Regions from separate parts of the Massilia phyllosphaerae genome, predicted to be linked through region 3. Evidence: riboswitches for the same ligand, from Rfam matches in the RefSeq annotation. Region 3 holds a riboswitch; each other region holds the start of a gene.
The links. A riboswitch is a leader RNA that binds a small molecule or an ion and turns the genes downstream of it on or off. The one in region 3 is predicted to bind thiamine pyrophosphate.
Positions count from the first base shown of each region.

Region 1: linked by a shared signal. The riboswitch ahead of thiC (phosphomethylpyrimidine synthase ThiC) and the one ahead of U1H99_RS07110 (TonB-dependent siderophore receptor) in region 3 are both predicted to bind thiamine pyrophosphate.
Region 2: linked by a shared signal. The riboswitch ahead of U1H99_RS09690 (D-amino acid dehydrogenase) and the one ahead of U1H99_RS07110 (TonB-dependent siderophore receptor) in region 3 are both predicted to bind thiamine pyrophosphate.

Region 1 covers NZ_JAXSQX010000008.1:247,708-251,615, forward strand. The annotation lists gene U1H99_RS26235 (alpha/beta hydrolase family protein) at 1-534, opposite strand, end outside; gene U1H99_RS26240 (MOSC domain-containing protein) at 577-1,422, opposite strand; TPP riboswitch at 1,662-1,762, shown strand; gene thiC (phosphomethylpyrimidine synthase ThiC) at 1,842-3,722, shown strand; gene thiS (sulfur carrier protein ThiS) at 3,725-3,908, shown strand, end outside.
Region 2 covers NZ_JAXSQX010000002.1:338,131-342,038, forward strand. The annotation lists gene U1H99_RS09685 (LysR family transcriptional regulator) at 1-716, shown strand, start outside; gene U1H99_RS09690 (D-amino acid dehydrogenase) at 735-1,985, opposite strand; TPP riboswitch at 2,063-2,168, opposite strand; gene U1H99_RS09695 (response regulator transcription factor) at 2,236-2,835, opposite strand; gene U1H99_RS09700 (sensor histidine kinase) at 2,832-3,908, opposite strand, start outside.
Region 3 covers NZ_JAXSQX010000001.1:1,583,376-1,587,283, forward strand. The annotation lists gene U1H99_RS07110 (TonB-dependent siderophore receptor) at 1-2,024, opposite strand, end outside; TPP riboswitch at 2,103-2,201, opposite strand; gene U1H99_RS07115 (DUF535 family protein) at 2,259-3,221, opposite strand; gene U1H99_RS07120 (glutathione S-transferase) at 3,501-3,908, shown strand, end outside.

The DNA.
Region 1 (3,908 bases), on a different contig from region 3:
GTGCACCGCGCGCGGCACCAGGTCGAGGTGCACGTCGGCCCCGAGTTCGGCCAGGCGCGCGGCCGCGCGGCGGCTGTGATCGGCCGGCACGGTGCCGTCCATCGTGCCGTGGACCAGGCTGACTGTGGTGCGCCCTTCCCATGCGGCGGGCAGCGGCGCGAAGCGCCCGGCGATGGCAACCACGTGGCGCGCAAGCCAAGCCTCCGTGCACGCCTCCAGCGCCATGATCGCGCCTTGCGAGAAGCCGGCCAGCACGGTGTTGTCGGGCGCCGCACCGTGCACGCGCTGCAGGCCGCGGATGGTGTCGACAAAGGCCGGCAAGGCAGCGCGGATGCGCGCCGGGCGCTTGTCTTCGGTGATGCCGTCGACCGAGAACCATTGGTAGCCCTGCTCGCCCAGGTCGTAGGGCAAGGCGGCCGGCGGCGCGGCGATGACGGCGTGCGGCAGCGCCGATGCGATGCGCGCGGCCAGCGGCGCCATGGCGGCCGGGGTGGCGCCGACGCCGTGCAGCAGGATGATCAATGAATGCGCCAATGGGCTTGCCGCCATCAAAAAACTCGCTTCAAAAGGCTCGCTTCAAAAGGCTAATTCCGCGTCCAGCTCCTGGCCCAAGCGCAGCTCGGTGCCGGCGCCGCGCACCACGATGCAGTTCATGCCGATGCACACCGCGCCTTCCAGGCGCGCGTTGGCGCGGTAGGTTTGCAGGATGTCGAGCGGGTCGGGGCCGGGGATGGCGGTGGCCTGGTCGATCGACGGGATCGGGCAGCGCCCGCAGGGCTTCACCGGCCGGATCGCGAGGTCGGCGTCGTGCAGCGCCTCGAGGTAATCCTCCTCGAAGGCTTCCAGGCCGTCGACCACCAGGTTGGGGCGGAAGCGGTCCATCGGCAGCGGCGCCCGTCCGGCGCCGTGCAGCCGCAGGTTCAGGTCGTCGAGCGAGGCCTGGCCGATCAGCAGCAGCGGATAGCCGTCGGCGAAGCGGGTCTGCGAGGCGACGCCGCCGGTCCACTTGACGCTGGTCGGCCGCTGGATGTCGCGGCGGAAGCGCACCAGGCGGCAGGCCGTGCCGAGCGCCGCGCTGAACCAGCCGGCCGCGGCATCGCCGCAATCGGCGGCGTCGACCAGGTCGTCCCAGACGCGAACCCGGCGCGGTGTTTCGGTGCCGCTCCAGGCCAGCGACAGTTTGATGTCGGGCTGGCCGGGCATGCTCACGTGCAGATAGTCACCGTCCGGACGCGGCCGGATCAGCGCCATGCGCGGGTGTTCGCGCTGGGTGAGGAACTGGCCGTCCTCCAGCACCACCATCCATTCGCGGTCGTGCACGCCCAGGGCGGACAGGCCGGCATCGAGCAGCGTGGCGGCGGGGACCGGCATGCCGGCGCAGGATTTGATCGGGTAGAGGATGAGTTGGGTGAGCGTGGGCATTGGCGAAGCGGCGTGGGATGTCCGCAGAAGATAATAATCGGCCCGCACATTGTAAACGTCGTTCCCGGCCTGGGCTGCCCCCTTGGCGGGAACCCAAGTTTGCTAGCGAAACGCATACATCTTGGGTTCCCGCCTGCGCGGGAATGACGTTCATACGTCGCGGGCCGAAACATCACTCATTGCCATCTTTTAAAAACCGACGTACACTCCGCTCGTCGCCTTCGATTCGCATGAAGCGACAACAACGCTAGGGGTCCTGCGCCATCAACCGCGCGGGTGAGACATACCCTTCGAACCTGATCTGGATAATGCCAGCGAAGGGAAGCTACAGAGTCCGCATGCACGCGCCTCCCGGCCGGCAAGCCTGCTCCGCACTCCTCACGCTGGATCGCCGATCCTCAGTGACCAAAGGAGTGCACTTGAACGCCGATCCGAAATTCCTCTCCGCCAGCGCCACCGTCGATGCCGCTGCCATCAACCCGTTGCCGAACTCGCGCAAGGTGTATGTCACGGGCAGCCGTCCCGACATCCGCGTGCCGATGCGCGAAATCCGCCAGGCCGACACGCCGGCGTCCTTCGGCCATGAACCGAATCCGCCGCTGTGGGTGTACGACACCTCTGGCCCCTACACCGACCCCGATGCGCGCATCGACATCCGCTCCGGCCTGGCCCCGCTGCGCGCCGGCTGGATCGGCGAGCGCGGCGACACCGCCGAACTGCCCGGCCCCACCTCCGAGTACGGCAACGCGCGCCTGAACGACCCCAAGCTGGCCGAGCTGCGCTTCCACCTGCAGCGCAAGCCGCGCCGCGCCCTCCCCGGCCGCAACGTCACCCAGATGCATTACGCGCGCCAGGGGATCATCACGCCCGAAATGGAATTCGTCGCCGTGCGCGAAAACCTGCGGCGCCAGGAATACCTCGCCACCCTGGAAGCGGCCGGCCCCACGGGCAAGCGCATGGCCCAGATGATCGGGCGCCAGCATGCGGGCCAGTCGTTCGGCGCGGCGATCCCGCGCGAGATCACGGCCGCATTCGTGTGCGACGAGATTGCCCGCGGCCGCGCCATCCTGCCGAACAACATCAATCACCCGGAATCGGAGCCGATGATCATCGGCCGCAACTTCCTGGTGAAGATCAACGCCAACATCGGCAACTCGGCGGTCACCTCGTCGATCGGCGAGGAAGTCGAAAAGATGACCTGGGCCATCCGCTGGGGCGGCGACACCGTGATGGACCTCTCCACCGGCAAGCATATCCACGAGACGCGCGAGTGGATCCTGCGTAACAGCCCGGTCCCGATCGGCACCGTGCCGCTGTACCAGGCGCTGGAAAAGGTGAACGGCAAGGCCGAGGACCTGACCTGGGAGATGTACCGCGACACCCTGATCGAACAGGCCGAGCAAGGCGTCGACTACTTCACCATCCACGCCGGCGTGCGCCTGCCCTTCGTGCCGATGACGGCGAACCGCCTGACCGGCATCGTCTCGCGCGGCGGCTCGATCATTGCCAAGTGGTGCCTGGCGCATCACAAGGAATCCTTCCTGTACACGCACTTCGAAGAGATCTGCGAGATCATGAAGGCCTACGACGTCGCCTTCAGCCTGGGCGACGGCCTGCGCCCCGGCTCGATCTACGACGCCAACGACGAAGCCCAGCTGGCCGAACTGCGCACCCTCGGCGAACTCACGCAGATCGCCTGGAAGCACGATGTGCAGACCATGATCGAGGGTCCGGGCCACGTGCCGCTGCACCTGATCAAGGAGAACATGGACCTGCAGCTGGAGCAGTGCCACGAAGCGCCCTTCTACACCCTGGGCCCGCTGACCACCGACATCGCTCCCGGCTACGACCACATCACCTCCGGCATCGGCGCCGCCAACATCGGCTGGTACGGCACCGCCATGCTGTGCTACGTGACGCCCAAGGAGCACCTCGGCCTGCCCGACAAGGACGATGTCAAGGACGGCATCATCACGTACAAGATCGCGGCGCATGCGGCCGACCTGGGCAAGGGCCATCCGGGCGCCCAGATCCGCGACAACGCGCTGTCGAAAGCGCGCTTCGAATTCCGCTGGGAAGACCAGTTCAACATCGGCCTCGATCCGGACAAGGCGAAAGCCTTCCACGACGAGACCCTGCCCAAGGAATCCAGCAAGGTAGCCCACTTCTGCTCGATGTGCGGCCCGCATTTCTGCTCGATGAAGATCACGCAGGAAGTGCGCGACTACGCGGCGCAGGGCATGCAGGTGAAGGCGGTCGAGTTCATGCGCAACGGCGCAGAGCTGTACCAGAAGGCGTGACCATGCTGGAAAGTGAAATTGAAATTGAGTTGAACGGCGCCGTCCACGCGGTGCCCGAAGGCGGCAGCCTGCGCGACCTGGTCGCCTCGCTCGGGCTGGCCGGGCAAGCACTGGCACTGGCCGTGAACCGCAGCGTGGTGCAGCGCGAGCGCTGGGCCGCGACCCCGCTGGCGGCGCACGACAAGG
Region 2 (3,908 bases), on a different contig from region 3:
CCGGGCAACAGCTGTTCGCGCGCCTGCAACCGGTGCTGGGCGAGATGGACGCGGCCGTGCGCGAGGTCGGCGCGCACCAGGACACGCCGCGCGGTACCGTGCGCGTGAACCTGCCGCGCATCGCCGCGCAATGGGTCGTCGGGCCGATCCTGGCCGACTTTTTGGCGGCTTACCCGGGCGTGCGGGTCGATCTGGTGGTGGACGACAGCATCACCGACGTCGTCGCCGGCGGCTTCGACGCCGGCATCCGCTCCGGCGAACTGGTGCAGCAGGATATGGTGGCGATCCGGCTCACGCCCGACCTGCGCATGGCGGTGGTGGGCGCCCCTGCCTATCTTGCCCGGCATCCGGCGCCGCAAGCGCCGCTGCAACTGCGCGAACACGCCTGCCTGACCTACCGCTGGCGCGAGAGCGGGACGCTGCAGCGCTGGCGTTTCTCGGGGCCGGCGGGGGCCAGCGAGGTCGCCGTCGATAGCGTGTTCACCGCCAACGACACCAATCTGCTGCTGGATGCCGCGCTGCGCGGCGCCGGCCTGGCGTATCTCCTCGACGGCCTGGTGGCGCCCTACCTGGCGCGTGGGGAACTGGTGCGCGTGCTGGAACCCTGGTGCCCGCCATTCGCCGGCTTCTACCTCTATTACCCGAACCGGACACACATGCCGGCGGCGCTGCGCGCATTCGTCGACGTCCTCAAGTCCAGCTACGCGGATCGATGATCATCCCGTATCGCCGCATCAGGAAAACGGGAACGCGACCTCCGGCTCGCGACCGCTGACGATATCGGCCAGCGCCCGGCCCGAGCCGCAGGCCATGGTCCAGCCCAGCGTGCCGTGGCCGGTATTCAGGTACAGGTTGGCATGGCACGTCCTGCCGACGTAGGGCACGTTCGACGGCGTCAGCGGCCGCAGGCCGGCCCAGTAACGCACCTGGTCGTAGTCGCAGGCGTCGGGGAACAGGGCGCGCACGCGGCGCGTGATCGCTTCGCAGCGCACCATGTTGAGTTCGCGCGAATAACCGTTCAACTCGCAGGTGCCGGCCACGCGCAGGCGCGATCCGAGCCGCGACATGACCAGCTTGTGGCCGTCGTCGGTGAGCGACACCGTCGGTGCCGCGGCGGCATCGGCGATCGGGTAGGTCGCGGAGTAGCCTTTGCCCGGATAGATCATCAGGCGGATGCCGAGCGGTGCCAGCAGGGCAGGGGAGAAACTGCCGAGCGCGACGACGACAGCGTCGGCACGCAGCACCTGGTGCCGACCGGCGCCGTCGATGACTTCGACGCCGGTGATTGTTCCTGCCTCGGCCAGCAGGCGGGTCGCCGTTATGTTGTAGGCAAAATGGACGCCGGCAGCCGTGCTGCGGGCGGCAAGCCGGGTCGTGAACCGGTAGACGTCGCCCGATTCGTCGCTGGCCGTGAAGTCGCCGCCCACCAGCCGCGGGCGTGCCGCGCGCAGGGCCGGCTCGATGCGCACGACCTCGTCGGCGTCGATCGTCATGCGCGGGCAGCCCAGTGCGCGCATCGCCGCCGCCGCGGCGCACGCTTTGTCGAACTCCCGCTCGTCGGTATAGAAATGCAGGATGCCGCGTTCCAGGTGATCGTATTCGATGCCGGTGTCGGCACGCAGGGCCTGCAGACTGCGACGGCTGTAGTCGGCCAGCGCGACGATCCGCCGCAGGTTGGCGGCGACGCGCCCCGGCCGGCACTCGCTGATGAAGCGCAGGCACCAGCGCCATTGCAGCGGATCGGCGCGCAGGCGGAACAGCAGCGGCGCATCGTCGCGCCCGAGCGAGCGCAGCACCTTGAGCAGGCTGGCAGGATTCGCCCACGGCTCGGCATGCGACACCGAGATCTGGCAGCCGTTGGCAAAGCTGGTCTCCTGCGCCGGTCCGCTCTGGCGTTCGAGGACGGTCACGCCATGGCCGGCCTGGCGCAGGTACCAGGCCGACGCGGTGCCGACCGCGCCGGCGCCCAACACGATGATGTTCAAGGTTGCTCACTCCCCGGGTCACGATAAGGACTGGCAATCCGGCGGAGAGAAGGAAAACGGATGCGGGGCGGCGCGCGCGCAGTCTGTCCGGGCTTCCCTTCGCTGGCATTATCCAGATCAGGTTCAAAGGGTATGTCTCACCCGCGCGTCGCTGGCGACGACGCAGGACCCCTAGCGTTGTGTCATCTCTTGCGAGGTGACGGCAGCAGTGTACGCAGGTTCCGGGCGGCTGGCAAACGCCGCTAGCCGCCTAGTCCAGCCATGGGTGGGCCGCCAGCCAGCGTCCCAGCTCATTGTCGTTGGCGCACTGCAGTTTGCTGAAGATGTTGGCGCGGTGGGTTTCGACCGAGCGCGGGCCGCAGGGCGGGACCAGGACGCGGGCGATTTCCTTGTTCGGCTGACCCAGCCCCACCAAGCGCGCGACCTCGCGCTCGCGCGGCGTCAGCTCGGCCCACAGCCGCAGCGCCTGGACACGGACGCGGGCCAGGGCGATAGCGGCCGGGAGCTTGTCGAGCAAATGCTGGGTGTCCGGTTTTTCGACCCAGTCGTAGGCGCCGCGCCGGACCGCTTCCAGCGCGGTCGGAATGTCGCCATGCGCCGACAGGAACAGCGTCACCAGCGGACTGTGTTCCGCGAGCAGGCGTTCGAAGACCGCCAGCCCGCTCATCCCTTTCATGCGCAGGTCGAGGATCACGCAGCCCGGCTGGCGCATGTCGACGGCATCCAGGAAGGCCTCCCCGGAATCGAAGGCCTGCACCGCCAGCCCCTGGGAAAACAGCAGCAGAAGCAGCGAGCGGCGGAGTGCTTCGTCATCGTCGACGACGTACAGCGTGAGTGGCATGTCTTTCATGGTACGGTGGGGAGCGTGAAGGAAAAGGCGGCACCGCCGCCGGCACGATTTTCGACGGTCATGAAGCCGCCATGTGCTTCGATGATGGTGCGGCAAATGTTCAATCCCAGGCCCAGCCCGTCGGCCTTGGTGGTGAAGAACGGGGCGAACACCTGTTCCAGCTGTTCCGGAGGAATGCCGGGCCCGCGGTCGGCGACGGTGATGCGCAGGCCCTGTTCGGCGCGCTGGCAGGCGAGCTCGATGCTGCGCTGGGTGGGCGGCGGGTGCGGCTGGTCCTGCGTCGGCTGCATCGCCTGCAGGGCGTTGTGGACCAGGTTGGCCAGCACCTGCTCGAGCAGTACCCGGTCGCCGCGCACCGGCGCGCCGCCATCTTCCATCAGCAGCCGCAAGGTGACGCCGTGGCGTTGCAGCTCGGGCTTGAGCAGCGTCGCCGCATGGGCGACGACGCTGTCCATCCCCAGGCGCTCGTAGTGGGCGCGCTGCGGATTGATGAAGGCGCGCACCCGCTTGACGATTTCGCTGGCGCGCCTGCTCTGTCCGACGATGTCGTCGAGCGCGCCCGCGAGCATCGTGCCGGCCGTGGTGTCCGCCGACCCACCTGCCGCGGTACCTGCGAGCGCGCGGGCGGCGACGGCGAAGTTCGACAGGGCCATCAACGGCTGGTTGAGTTCATGTGCCAGCGTGGACGCCATCTCGCCGACGCTGGCGAGGCGCGCGCTGCGCTGGAGCCGCAACTCCTGTTCCCGCTGCCGGGTTTCTGCCTGTTTCTGGGCGGTGATGTCCACCACGGAGCTCATCCAGCCCCGGTGTACGCCCTGCGCGTCGACCAGCGGGGCGGCATACACCATCGTGATCACATCATGGCCGTCCTTGTGCCGCACACGCGATTCGAAGCCGTGCGGCGCGGCGCGTCCCTGCAAGGCCTCGTCGCTTTCGCGCGCCTGTTTTTCCAGGTCGTCCGGATGCCAGTAGGGATAAGGCGGGCTGCGCCCGAGCAATTCCTCCGCGCTGTACCCTACCATGGCGCACAGTGCCGGATTGACGTAGATGATCTTGCCTTCCGGGTCGCGCGC
Region 3 (3,908 bases):
TACGAGGCGCCGGCGCCGAACACGTGGTAGTCCGGCACGAACACGGTGTTCTGGACGTCGAAGGCCTTCTTGCCGGCATACTGCCAGATGCCGTCCACCTTCAGGCCCGGCACCGCCGGCACCGCGTATTGCAGCCACGCGGTCGACTTGAAGGCCGGGACGTCGGTGACGCGCTTGCCGTCGATGCCGGCCTGGCCGGTGCCGTCCTGGCGCGTGTTCAGCGCCATCAGCGACACGCCGTAGTCGAAGGCGCCGGTCCGGCCGTCGGCCGAGACCTCGAGGCCGCGATGGGTCTCGCGCCCGCCGCGCACGAAAGGATGCAGGCCGTTGATGGTCTGGAACGGATCTTCGTACTCGAGGCCCTGGCGGATCTGGAACAGCGCAGCCGACAAATTCAGGCCATTCGACAGCGCGCCCTTGAGGCCGAATTCGGCCTGGCGCGAACGGGCCGGCGGCAGCACCTGGTATTGATTACTGGTCATCATGGGCGCGATGCCGCCGTGTTGCAGGCCATGGCTGAACGAACCGTAGGCATTCCAGTCGCGGCCGATGCGGTAGACCAGGGCCACGCTCGGCAGCGTGAAGCTGTTGTCGGCATGGACGTAGTCGCCTTTGTCGCCGATGTCCTCGTCGAACTCGCTGCGCTTGATCTGCACGTGGCGCAGGCCGCCGTGCAGGGTGAAACCCTGGCCCAGGGTCACGATGTCCTGGGCGAACAGCGCGCTTTCCTGGTCGCTGCGGCGCTCGAACACCCGGCCCGTGCTGAATATCGCGGGATCGGCCTGCGGCGTCACGCGCGGCGTCCAGATGTTGCTGGAGCCGACCAGTTCGTAGACGTAGTCGCCGAAGCTGTCGTGGCGCTCGTTGTAGGAAGCGCCGACGGTCAGCGCATGGCGCAGCGTGCCGGTGGCGAACTTGCCCTGCACCATGGCCTGCACGCCCCACGGGCTCTTGCGCTCGCCCACGCTCTGGTAATCGTACACGTCGTAGTCGCCGTTCGAGCAGTAGCCCGGGTAGTAGCCGTCGCCCTCGTTGCTGCAGCCGTAGGGGAAGGCGGTGTAGTCGTCGCGCTTGAACCAGTGCTTGTTGGCCGAGGCGGTGGCGGTCCAGCCCGGCGCCAGCTTGTACTCGAAGCGCAGGCCGAGGTTGGTGTCGCGCGTCTCGACCGGCTTGGTCCAGGGCTGGTCGTTCAGCAGCGTCTTGGCGGACACGTTGGTCGGCAGCACTTCGCCGCGGATCAGCTGGTAGCCGGGCGCCGTGATCTGCGACTTGCGTTGGTAGTCCATGTCCAGCTGCAGCAGCGCATCCGGGGTGATCTGCCAGTCGAAGGCACCGGAGACGAACTGGCGGTCGCCGTTGGCGCCGCGCACGTAGGGATGCAGGTCGGCGGCGGCGGCATTGATGCGGTAGCCGAAGCGGCGGTCCTCGAAGCGGCCACCGATGTCGGCGCTGCCGTACAGCGTGCCGCGCTCGCTGACTTCCACCGTGGCCGAGCGCAACGGCTTGTCGGTAGGGCGCTTGGTGACGTAGTTGACGATGCCGCCCGGGGCGGCGATGCCGGCGGTCAGGCCGGCCAGGCCCTTCAGGATCTCGACGCGCTCCTTGTTCTCGAGCGGGATCTGGGTGTCGCCCGGGATCGCGAAGCCGTCCTTGCGGTAGCTGTAGTTGTTGTCGAGCGTGAAGCCGCGGATCGAGAACTGTTCGGCGTAGCCGACCGCGTTGTAGGCGTCGCTGACCGAGGCGTCGAAGCGCACGGCGTCGGTGGTCGAGCGGATCGACAGGTCCTGCATCTGGGTGCGGCCGATCGAGATGATCGAGGCCGGGGTCTCGAACAGCGAGGCTTCGCCGAAGCCGCCGACGCTGGCGCGGTCGAGGGCAATGAAGCGGTTACCGGTGACGACGACTTCGTTGACCGGCTGGCCGGCGTCGGCCTGGGCCGTGGTTTGTGCCGCAGTTTGCGCCGACACTGCAAAGGCCTGCATCAATGCGCAAGCCAGGATCGAATGCTTCAGTGGATGGTTCATGTGTTTGCTCGTTTCGCGCGCCGTCCGGCTGCGCTGCTTTATCAAAGCCGGAGCCAACGGGGGAAGGGCAAACAAGATGGGAACTGCGTTGCGCTTTCCTTCGCTGGCATTATCCAGATCAGGTACGAAGGGTATCTCTCACCCGGAAGCGAACTTCCAGGACCCCTAGCGAAGGCGCGAGTGTGCGCCTATGTAGTACTTATGTCAATAGACGTAAAAGCGGCGAATTGGTTCCTACGCCGTTTCCAGCACCGGCGCCGGGTGCGCGACCTGCACGCGCGCATGCAGCAGGTGGCGCTGCAGCGTGGCGCGCGCCGCATCGCCGATCACGCGCCAGTGCTCGCGGCGCTGGGCCGCGCGCTTGCGGTGCTTGGACGGCATGTCGGCCAGCGGCTTGACGTAGAAGGGCAGGCCGATGACATAGCCGCTGCCGGTCTCGGCGCCGCCGAGGATCTTCCAGAAGCCGTCGTAGGCGTTGGCGAAGTGCTTGTCCGGGTCCGGGTCGTAGGCGATGTGGGCGTCGCTGCGGATCGCCATCACCTTGTCCATGCCGAGCGCCATGGCGATGCCCTGCATCGCGGCAAAGCAGAAGAAGCTGGGCGAATTGTTGGGGAACACGCGCTCGAAGGCGTCGAAGGCGGCACCGGAATCGGCCCAGCGTCCCTGGTTGCGGGCGATGAAGGGCACCACCGGCATGTCCAGCCCGACCATGCGGCCGTCGAGCCAGCTGAAGGACAGGCGGTGCAGGCACCTGCCGTCGGCCACCAGGGCCACGGTCAGGTCGCCCTCGGCATTGCTGCGCGAAGCCATCTCGAGCTGGATCATGAAGCTGCTCAGCTGGCCATCCACCTCGGCCTCGTGCTGCCACAGCGGCAGGCCGCGCGCACCGTACACGGCCTGCAGGTAGGCGTCGTTGAAGGTGGTTTCCTCGAAGCGGTAATGGCTCAGCACGGCCTGCACGCGGCGGCGCGGCGACAGGCCCTTGATCAGGTAGTCGCGGTGGCTGAGATGGTGGAAGGGGTCGTCGTTGGACCGCCCGGCCACGTGGCGGCGGTAGACGCCGAGCCGGCACAGGTCGCGGTGGGCGCGGTAATAGGCCAGTACGCGTGCGCTGCGCGCGATGGACAGCAGCCAGGAGGCAAGGCCGGCCTCGCGACGGCGGGCCATCCAACCCTTGGTGAGATGAGCGAAAATCATGGGCGCTCCGGAATCGCTTTCGTTATCGGGTGTGTTTATCTTGTCGCACCGGTGGCGTAGCCACGGTGAGATTGCTCAGCGGGAAAAATGCGTTCAGCAGGTCAAGATCGGCACCATCGAAGGTGGATTCCGTGCGTAATGTTTGTTGTGGACATGTCTCTTGTTATTAATTTTTTGTCAGGCGTCGTTGCCAAGCCGAAGACTAGCACGATTGCCGCGCCGAACATTCGGAATCATGCTCAATAATTGAGTCAGACCGAACAACACGAGGAGGCAGCGATGGCGTATGAACTTTTTTACTGGCCCACGATCCAGGGCCGCGGGGAATTCGTTCGCCTGGCCCTGGAGGAGGCCGGTGTCCCCTATGTCGACGTGGCGCGCGGACCCGGCGGCATGGCGCGCATGATGGCGGCCATGGACGGCCCCGACCACCCGTCCTTCGCGCCGCCTTTCCTGAAGGCGGGCGAGCTGCTGATAGGCCAGACCGCCAACATCCTGCTGTTCCTGGGGCAGCGCCACGGGCTGGCGCCGGAGGACGAGCAGGGCCGGCTGTGGGTCAACCAGATCCAGCTGACCATCGCCGACCTGGTGGCCGAGGCCCACGACACCCACCACCCGATCGCGACCTCGCTGTATTACGAAGACCAGCGTCCGGAAGCCAAGCGCCGCGCGGCCGATTTCATCGAG